2 regions of the Aquabacter albus genome follow, and region 1 is predicted to be linked to the other one. Evidence: predicted binding sites of a transcription regulator. Region 1 holds the regulator's gene; the other holds the start of a gene.
The links. Region 1 encodes LexA, which represses DNA repair genes until DNA is damaged. Its sites were predicted from a motif close to TGTTCNNNNTGTGTTCNG; they were not measured.
Positions count from the first base shown of each region.

Region 2: a site for LexA is predicted at 1,681-1,698, ahead of ABLE91_RS03640 (ImuA family protein). Genes of this name have one in related genera too.

Region 1 covers NZ_JBDZDT010000005.1:103,968-107,170, reverse strand. Annotated here, with positions in the region: gene ABLE91_RS13220 (molybdopterin molybdotransferase MoeA) at 1-765, shown strand, start outside; gene lexA (transcriptional repressor LexA) at 892-1,599, shown strand; gene ABLE91_RS13210 (peptidylprolyl isomerase) at 1,691-2,149, opposite strand; gene ABLE91_RS13205 (peptidylprolyl isomerase) at 2,214-2,795, opposite strand; gene coaD (pantetheine-phosphate adenylyltransferase) at 2,856-3,203, opposite strand, start outside.
Region 2 covers NZ_JBDZDT010000002.1:120,476-123,678, forward strand. Annotated here, with positions in the region: gene ABLE91_RS03635 (Y-family DNA polymerase) at 1-906, opposite strand, end outside; gene ABLE91_RS03640 (ImuA family protein) at 803-1,657, opposite strand; gene ABLE91_RS03645 (glycine zipper domain-containing protein) at 1,820-1,978, shown strand; gene ABLE91_RS03650 (glutathione S-transferase family protein) at 2,031-2,690, shown strand; gene ABLE91_RS03655 (L,D-transpeptidase) at 2,713-3,203, opposite strand, start outside.

The DNA of each region.
Region 1 (3,203 bases):
TGCCGGCTGGACGGGCGCACGGTCATGCTCGCGGCCGCGGCGGACCACGCCTTCGTGCCGGTGCGCCGCCGGCCGCGCGTCGCCATCCTCCAGACCGGCGACGAGCTGGTGCGTCCCGGTGCCGGCACCGGCGCCCCCTCGGACGTGGTGGTCTCCAACGTCTATGGCATCGCCGCCCTGGCCCGGGCAGCCGGCGCCGAGGTGTTCGACCTCGGCCTCGTGGGCGACACCATGGAGGCAACCCGCGCCGCCGTGCGCCGGGCGGCCGAGGGGGGATACGATCTCCTCGTCACCTCCGGCGGCGCCTCGGTGGGCGAGCACGACCTCATGGCGCCGGCCTTGCGCGAGGAGGGCGTTTCCCTCGCCGTCCATAAGATCGCGCTGCGCCCGGGAAAACCCCTGATGTTCGGCCGGCGCGAGGCCCTGCGGGTCCTCGGCCTGCCGGGCAATCCCGTCTCGGCCTATGTCTGCTCGCTGCTCTTCCTGGTGCCGCTGCTCAACGCGCTCCAGGGCGCCGCGCCCGGCCCTGCGCGCGTGCCCGCGCGCCTCGCCGTGGATGTGAAGGCCAACGACATGCGCCGCGATTATGTGCGCGCCCGCATGACCCTCGCCCCCGACGGCGCGCAGCTCGTGACCCCCCTGCCGGTGCAGGATTCGTCCATGCTCTCGGCGCTCGCCGAGGCCGACTGCCTCCTGATTCGCGAGGCCCACGCCCCCGCCGGGGCCGCAGGCGATGCCTGCGAAGCTATAGCTTTCATGGCCTGACGGCGCATTTACGCCATGTTCATGCTTGCGGAACACAAAAGGAACAGCTAATGCTTGTTCTCGATTTGTTTCACGGCTCTTAACCGAGCTGGCAGCGGTCTGGGAGCCGGAAGGAACGGGGCGGCCATGCTCACACGCAAGCAGTACGACCTCCTGCGCTTCATTCATGAGCGCCTGAAGGAGACGGGCGTTCCGCCCTCCTTCGACGAGATGAAGGAAGCGCTGGACCTGCGCTCCAAATCGGGCATCCACCGCCTCATCACCGCCTTGGAAGAGCGCGGCTTCATCCGCCGCCTGCCCAACCGGGCGCGGGCGCTGGAGGTTGTGCGCCTGCCGGACAGCGTGGCGCCGGGCCTTGCCTCTCCGCGCGCCGGGCGCGGCTTCTCGCCCAGCGTCATCGAGGGCAGTCTTGGCCGCGTGCGCCCCATGGCGGAAGACGAGGATGTCGCCCCCACCGTCACGGTTCCGGTCATGGGCCGCATCGCCGCCGGCTCTCCCATCTCCGCCATCCAGACCCGCAGCCACACGCTGAATCTGCCGCCCGAAATGCTCGGCACGGGCGAGCATTTCGCCCTGGAAGTGCGCGGCGACAGCATGATCGAGGCCGGCATCCTGGACGGCGACACAGTGCTCATCCGCAAATGCGACACGGCGGACACGGGCGATATCGTGGTGGCGCTGGTGGACGAGGAAGAAGCCACCCTCAAGCGCCTGCGCAAGAAAGGCGCTTCCGTGGCCCTGGAAGCCGCCAACCCCGCTTACGAGACCCGCATCTTCGGCCCAGACCGCGTGCGCATCCAGGGCCGGCTCATCGGGCTCATGCGGCGCTATTGATCGACCAGCTCGGAAACGGGTCGTCACAAACAAGAATGCCCAGGCAGAGCCTGGGCATTTTGACTTTCAAAGGGTCGAGAGGCTTTGACGCTCACTCGCCCTTGGGCTGGAGCTTGGCCGAGACGATCTTGTCGGGATCCTGCACGGGCTCGCCGCGCTTGATCTGGTCCACATTGTCCATGCCCGAGATCACCTCGCCCCACACGGTGTACTGGTTGTCGAGGAAGCGGGCATCGCCGAAGCAGATGAAAAACTGGCTGTCGCCCGAATCGGGGCTCGCCGCGCGGGCCATGGAGACCGTGCCGCGGGTGTGGGGCTGCTTGTTGAACTCGGCCTTGAGCTTCTTGCCCGAACCACCCATGCCGGTGCCCGTCGGGTCGCCGGTCTGCGCCATGAAGCCGTCGATGACGCGGTGGAACGGCACGCCGTCATAGAAGCCCTCGGAGACCAGCTCCTTGATGCGGGCCACGTGGCCCGGCGCGAGGTCGGGCCGGAGGCCGATGACCACTTCGCCCTTGGTGGTTTCGAGGACGATCACTTCGTCAGCCATGGGGCTGCTCCTTTGGTGGGAGGAAACCGGAAAGCGCTTCTCGCGCTTTGAACAAGGCGGCGCGCTATTTCGCGTCCGCCGCCACCTGCATCTTCACGATGCGGTCGGGGGTGCTCACCGTGCCGTTATTGGCCTGCGAGCCCTTCTTGATCTTGTCCACGAACTGCATGCCCGAGACCACCTCGCCCACCACCGTGTACTGGCCGTTCAGGAACGGCGCGGCGTCGAGGCAGATGAAGAACTGCGAATTGGCGCTGTTGGGTGCGGAAGAGCGGGCCATGCCCACCGTGCCACGCACAAACGGGGTGCTAGTGAACTCGGCCGGCAGGTTCGGATATTTCGAGCCGCCCGTGCCGTTGCCGAACTGGCCGTCGCCGGTCTGGGCCATGAAGCCGTCGATCACCCGGTGGAACGGCACATTGTTGTAGAAGCCCTCGCGGGACAGCAGCTTCAGCCGCTCCACGTGCTTGGGCGCAAGATCCGGCCGCAGGGCGATGACGACCCGGCCATAGGTGGTGTCGAGATAGAGCGTGTTCTCCGGATCGGGCTTGGCCTGGGCCTGGGCGGCGGCCGGCAGGGCTGCGGCCACCATGAGCGCGAAAGCGAGGACGATGCCGCCGGAAATGCGGCCGAAGACACTGCGCATGAAGCTCTCCTTGGGCTGCCGCACCCTTAAGCGCGGTCAAGTTTGGTGGGGCGCCTGGGCTCAGGCCCTCTTCGGGAATTTGGCCTTCAGGCGCGCGAGCACCGCCGGCGGGACGAAGGCGGAGACGTCGCCGCCCATGGCCGCGATCTGCCGCACCAGAGTGGCGGTGATGGGGCGCACGCGGGGGGAAGCGGGCAGGAAGACGGTCTGGATGTCAGGCGCGAGCGTGCCGTTCATGCCGGCCATCTGCATCTCATAATCGAGATCGGTGCCATCGCGCAGGCCGCGGATCAGCAGGCCGGCGCCGGTGTTCTGCGCCGCCTCCACCACCAGATTGTCGAAGGTGAGCACGTCGAGGGCGGTGCCCTCTTCTGCTGCCACCGGGCCGCAGACCTCTTCCAACATGGC
Region 2 (3,203 bases), on a different contig from region 1:
GTCCACGCGGAACAAAGCAAGGTCGAGCCGTCGTGCTCCCATGCCGTTCCGCTCCAAGGCAGCGGCCAGCGTGCCGGCGAGGTGGTGGGTGAGGCCGAGCACGTCCTCCACCCGCTCGATGGGTTCGGCGAGCGGCTTCTCGGCGCTGAAGCGGGGCGGGGGGAAGCGGTGTTCCAGGGCCGCGCGCGCCGCGCCCGTGGCGGCGTCGAGCCTTGCCAGGAGCGGTGCGCCGAACCGGGCGGCGAGGGGGGCGCGGGGCTTGTCCTGAAGGTCGCTGATACGCGCGAAGCCGAGCCGCGCCAAGGCGGCGAGGGTGCCCGCCTCCGGACGCAGCGCGGCGAGCGGCAAGGGCGCGAGCAAAGCAGAAAGGTCCGTGCCCTCCGGCGCGATGCAGCCGCGCTTGCGGGAAAAGCGCGCGAGCGCGGCGGCGGCATCGGGGGTCGCGGCGATGGCCGCGCGGGCGGAAAAGCCCGTGCCGGAGACGCGGCCGATGAGGTCGCGCAACAGGCCCTTCTCTCCGCCGAACAGATGGGCGCAGCCGGAAATGTCCAGCAGCAGCCCGTCCGGCGCATCGAGGGCGAGGAGGGGCGTATAGCGCTCGCAGGCATCGGCGAAGGCGGCGAGCGCCCGCGCGTCCGCCTCCGGCGCGTGCTCGGCCACCTCAATGCCGGGGTGGCGCGCGCGGGCATCCGCCAGCGACAGGCCTGGCGCAAGCCCGAGCGCCGCGGCGGCGGTGTTCAGGGCGGCGAGGCGCAGCGCGTTCTTCTCCAGCGCCACGGTGACCCGCGGCGCGGCGCGCGCCTCAGGCGACAATGGCCGCTCGATGCGGTCCGTGGAGAGGCGGTCGAGCCACAGGCTGAGATAGCGGCGCTCGCAGGTCTCTGGGGGCAGGATCTCCGGGCTCATGGCGCAATCCCTCGGGCGGGGCGAGGCTGAAGGCGGAGCCTTGGAGCGCGAGCGTCCATTGCCCCGGCGGCCCGTGCCGGTTGCGGGTGAGGGTGGCGGAGAGGCAGGCCGGCCCGAGGCCGCCATAGGCATCGCGCGGCCGGCTTAAGGCGTGGCCGATCACCCAGCGGGTGAGGGCGGCGCAAGGCTCGGGGTCCCGGCTCTGGCGCAGCAACAGGCCGAGCGTGCCGCCCGCGCGCGCGGCCAGCGAGAGACGGCGCGTGGCGGTGAGCGGCTCCGGCAAGGGCGCCGCCACTTCGCCGAGGACGGCGGACAATCCCGTGCATTTCAGAGCCTCCTCCATCACCAGCAAAACGTCCTGCACCTTGCGCACCCGCACGAGGACGAGGGTGCCCTCGGGCAGGCCTATTTCCTCAAGGCCTGGCCCGTAGAGGCCGCCCGCCTCGAAGGCCGCGAGTTCCTGCTGCACCACCAGCACCGGCCGCCGCCCGGCCTTCGCCGCCTGCGCCGCAAGGGCGAGGCCGAACGCCGTCAGCGCTCCCTCAGTGCCCGGAGCCTTGGCGGACGCCTCGTGGAGCGCGCCCAAAGCGAGCCCGCCCCCGAGGGGGCCGTCCACGGCGGGGATGCCGAAGGGGAGCCATCCCCCGATATCCTCGAGGGGCTCACCTGCCGTGCCTCCGCCGCTCTCGATGGCGGCGATGCGGCGCCGGAGGCCCGCAATGTCCGCCGCTGCGGCGTTCGGATGGGACATGAAGCACGCTTGCCTCGCTCTTATGTTCTCTATTTGTTCTTATAGATTCCGGAACACGGGGCGGGAGTCAAGGCGGCCGATGGGGTCATGTCTCGGTTTGAAGGGTGGCCGTGCGCCAGCCGCGCGTCTGCGCTATACCTTACGCAAGTAAGGGAGACAGAGATGAAGGCAGGCTTCATTGGTCTCGGTATCGCGCTTGGCGCCGGGATCGGCGCAGCGACCGGCAACGTCGCCGTTGGGGTTGCGTTGGGGCTGGTTTTCGGCGCGGCGATCAGTGCCGCGAAAACGAAGCGGAATGCGCCGCCGCAGATTTCAAACTGAGACACTCCGGATGGGATTGCGTGACGTAAGGTCAGGCGCATAGGGTTCGGGCATGAAACCGACCCTCTATGCCCATCCCTTCTCATCCTACTGCCAGAAGGTGCTGATCGCGCTCTATGAGAACGACACGCCTTTCGACTTCCGCATGCTCGGCCCGGACCATTCGGAGGCGGAAGCGCAGCTCGAGGCGCTCTGGCCGCTGAAGCGCATGCCGGTGCTGGTGGATGGCGGCCGCCCCATCTTTGAGGCGAGCATCATCGTCGAGCATCTGGCGCTGAACCATCCCGGCCCCGTCCGGCTGATCCCCCAGGACGGGCAGGCGGCGCTCGACGTGCGCATGCTGGACCGCGTGTTCGACAATTACATCATGACCCCCATGCAGAAGCTGGTGTTCAACCAGATCCGCCCCGAGGCCGACCGCGATTCCTATGGCGTGACCGAGGCGCGGGTGATGCTCGACACGACCTATGCCTGGCTCGACCGGCGCATGGAGGGGCGGACCTGGGTCTGCGGCAACGCCTTCACCCTCGCCGATTGCGCGGCGGCGCCCTCGCTCTTCTTCGCGGACTGGGCCCATGAAATCCCCGCCGCGCTCATGCATCTGCGCGCCTATCGCGCCCGCCTCCTCAGGCACCCGTCCTTCGCGCGGGCGGTGGACGAGGCGCGGCCCTATCGGGCGTTCTTCCCGCTGGGCGCGCCCGACCGGGATTGAGGCGCGGCGCCCGTCTCCTCCATCACCCGGTCGCGGGCAGCACGACGGCGCGCGTGCCCAGGGGGACGCGCCGGTAGAGGTCCATGATGTCCTGGTTCAGCAGCCGCACGCAGCCGGAGGACACCATGGTGCCGATGGTCCAGGGCTCTACCGTGCCGTGCAGGCGATAGAGTGTGTCCTCGCCGCCCCGGTAGAGATAGAGCGCGCGGGGACCCAAAGGATTGCCCACCCCGCCCGCCATGCCGCCGGCATATTTGGCATAGCGGGCCGGCTCGCGGCGGATCATGTCGGAGGTCGGAGTCCAGCGCGGCCATTCGGCCTTGCGGGCGATCACCGCCGCGCCCCGGAAGTTGAAGGCCTCTTCCTTTCCCACGCCGACGCCATAGCGCAGGGCCTGCCCGCCCTCCAGGACGAGATAGGCATAGCGCTCCCTGGGGTCGACGATGATGGTGCCGGGCTGTTCGCGGGTGGGATAGGACACCACTTGGCGCAGGAATCTCGGGTCCACCTCGG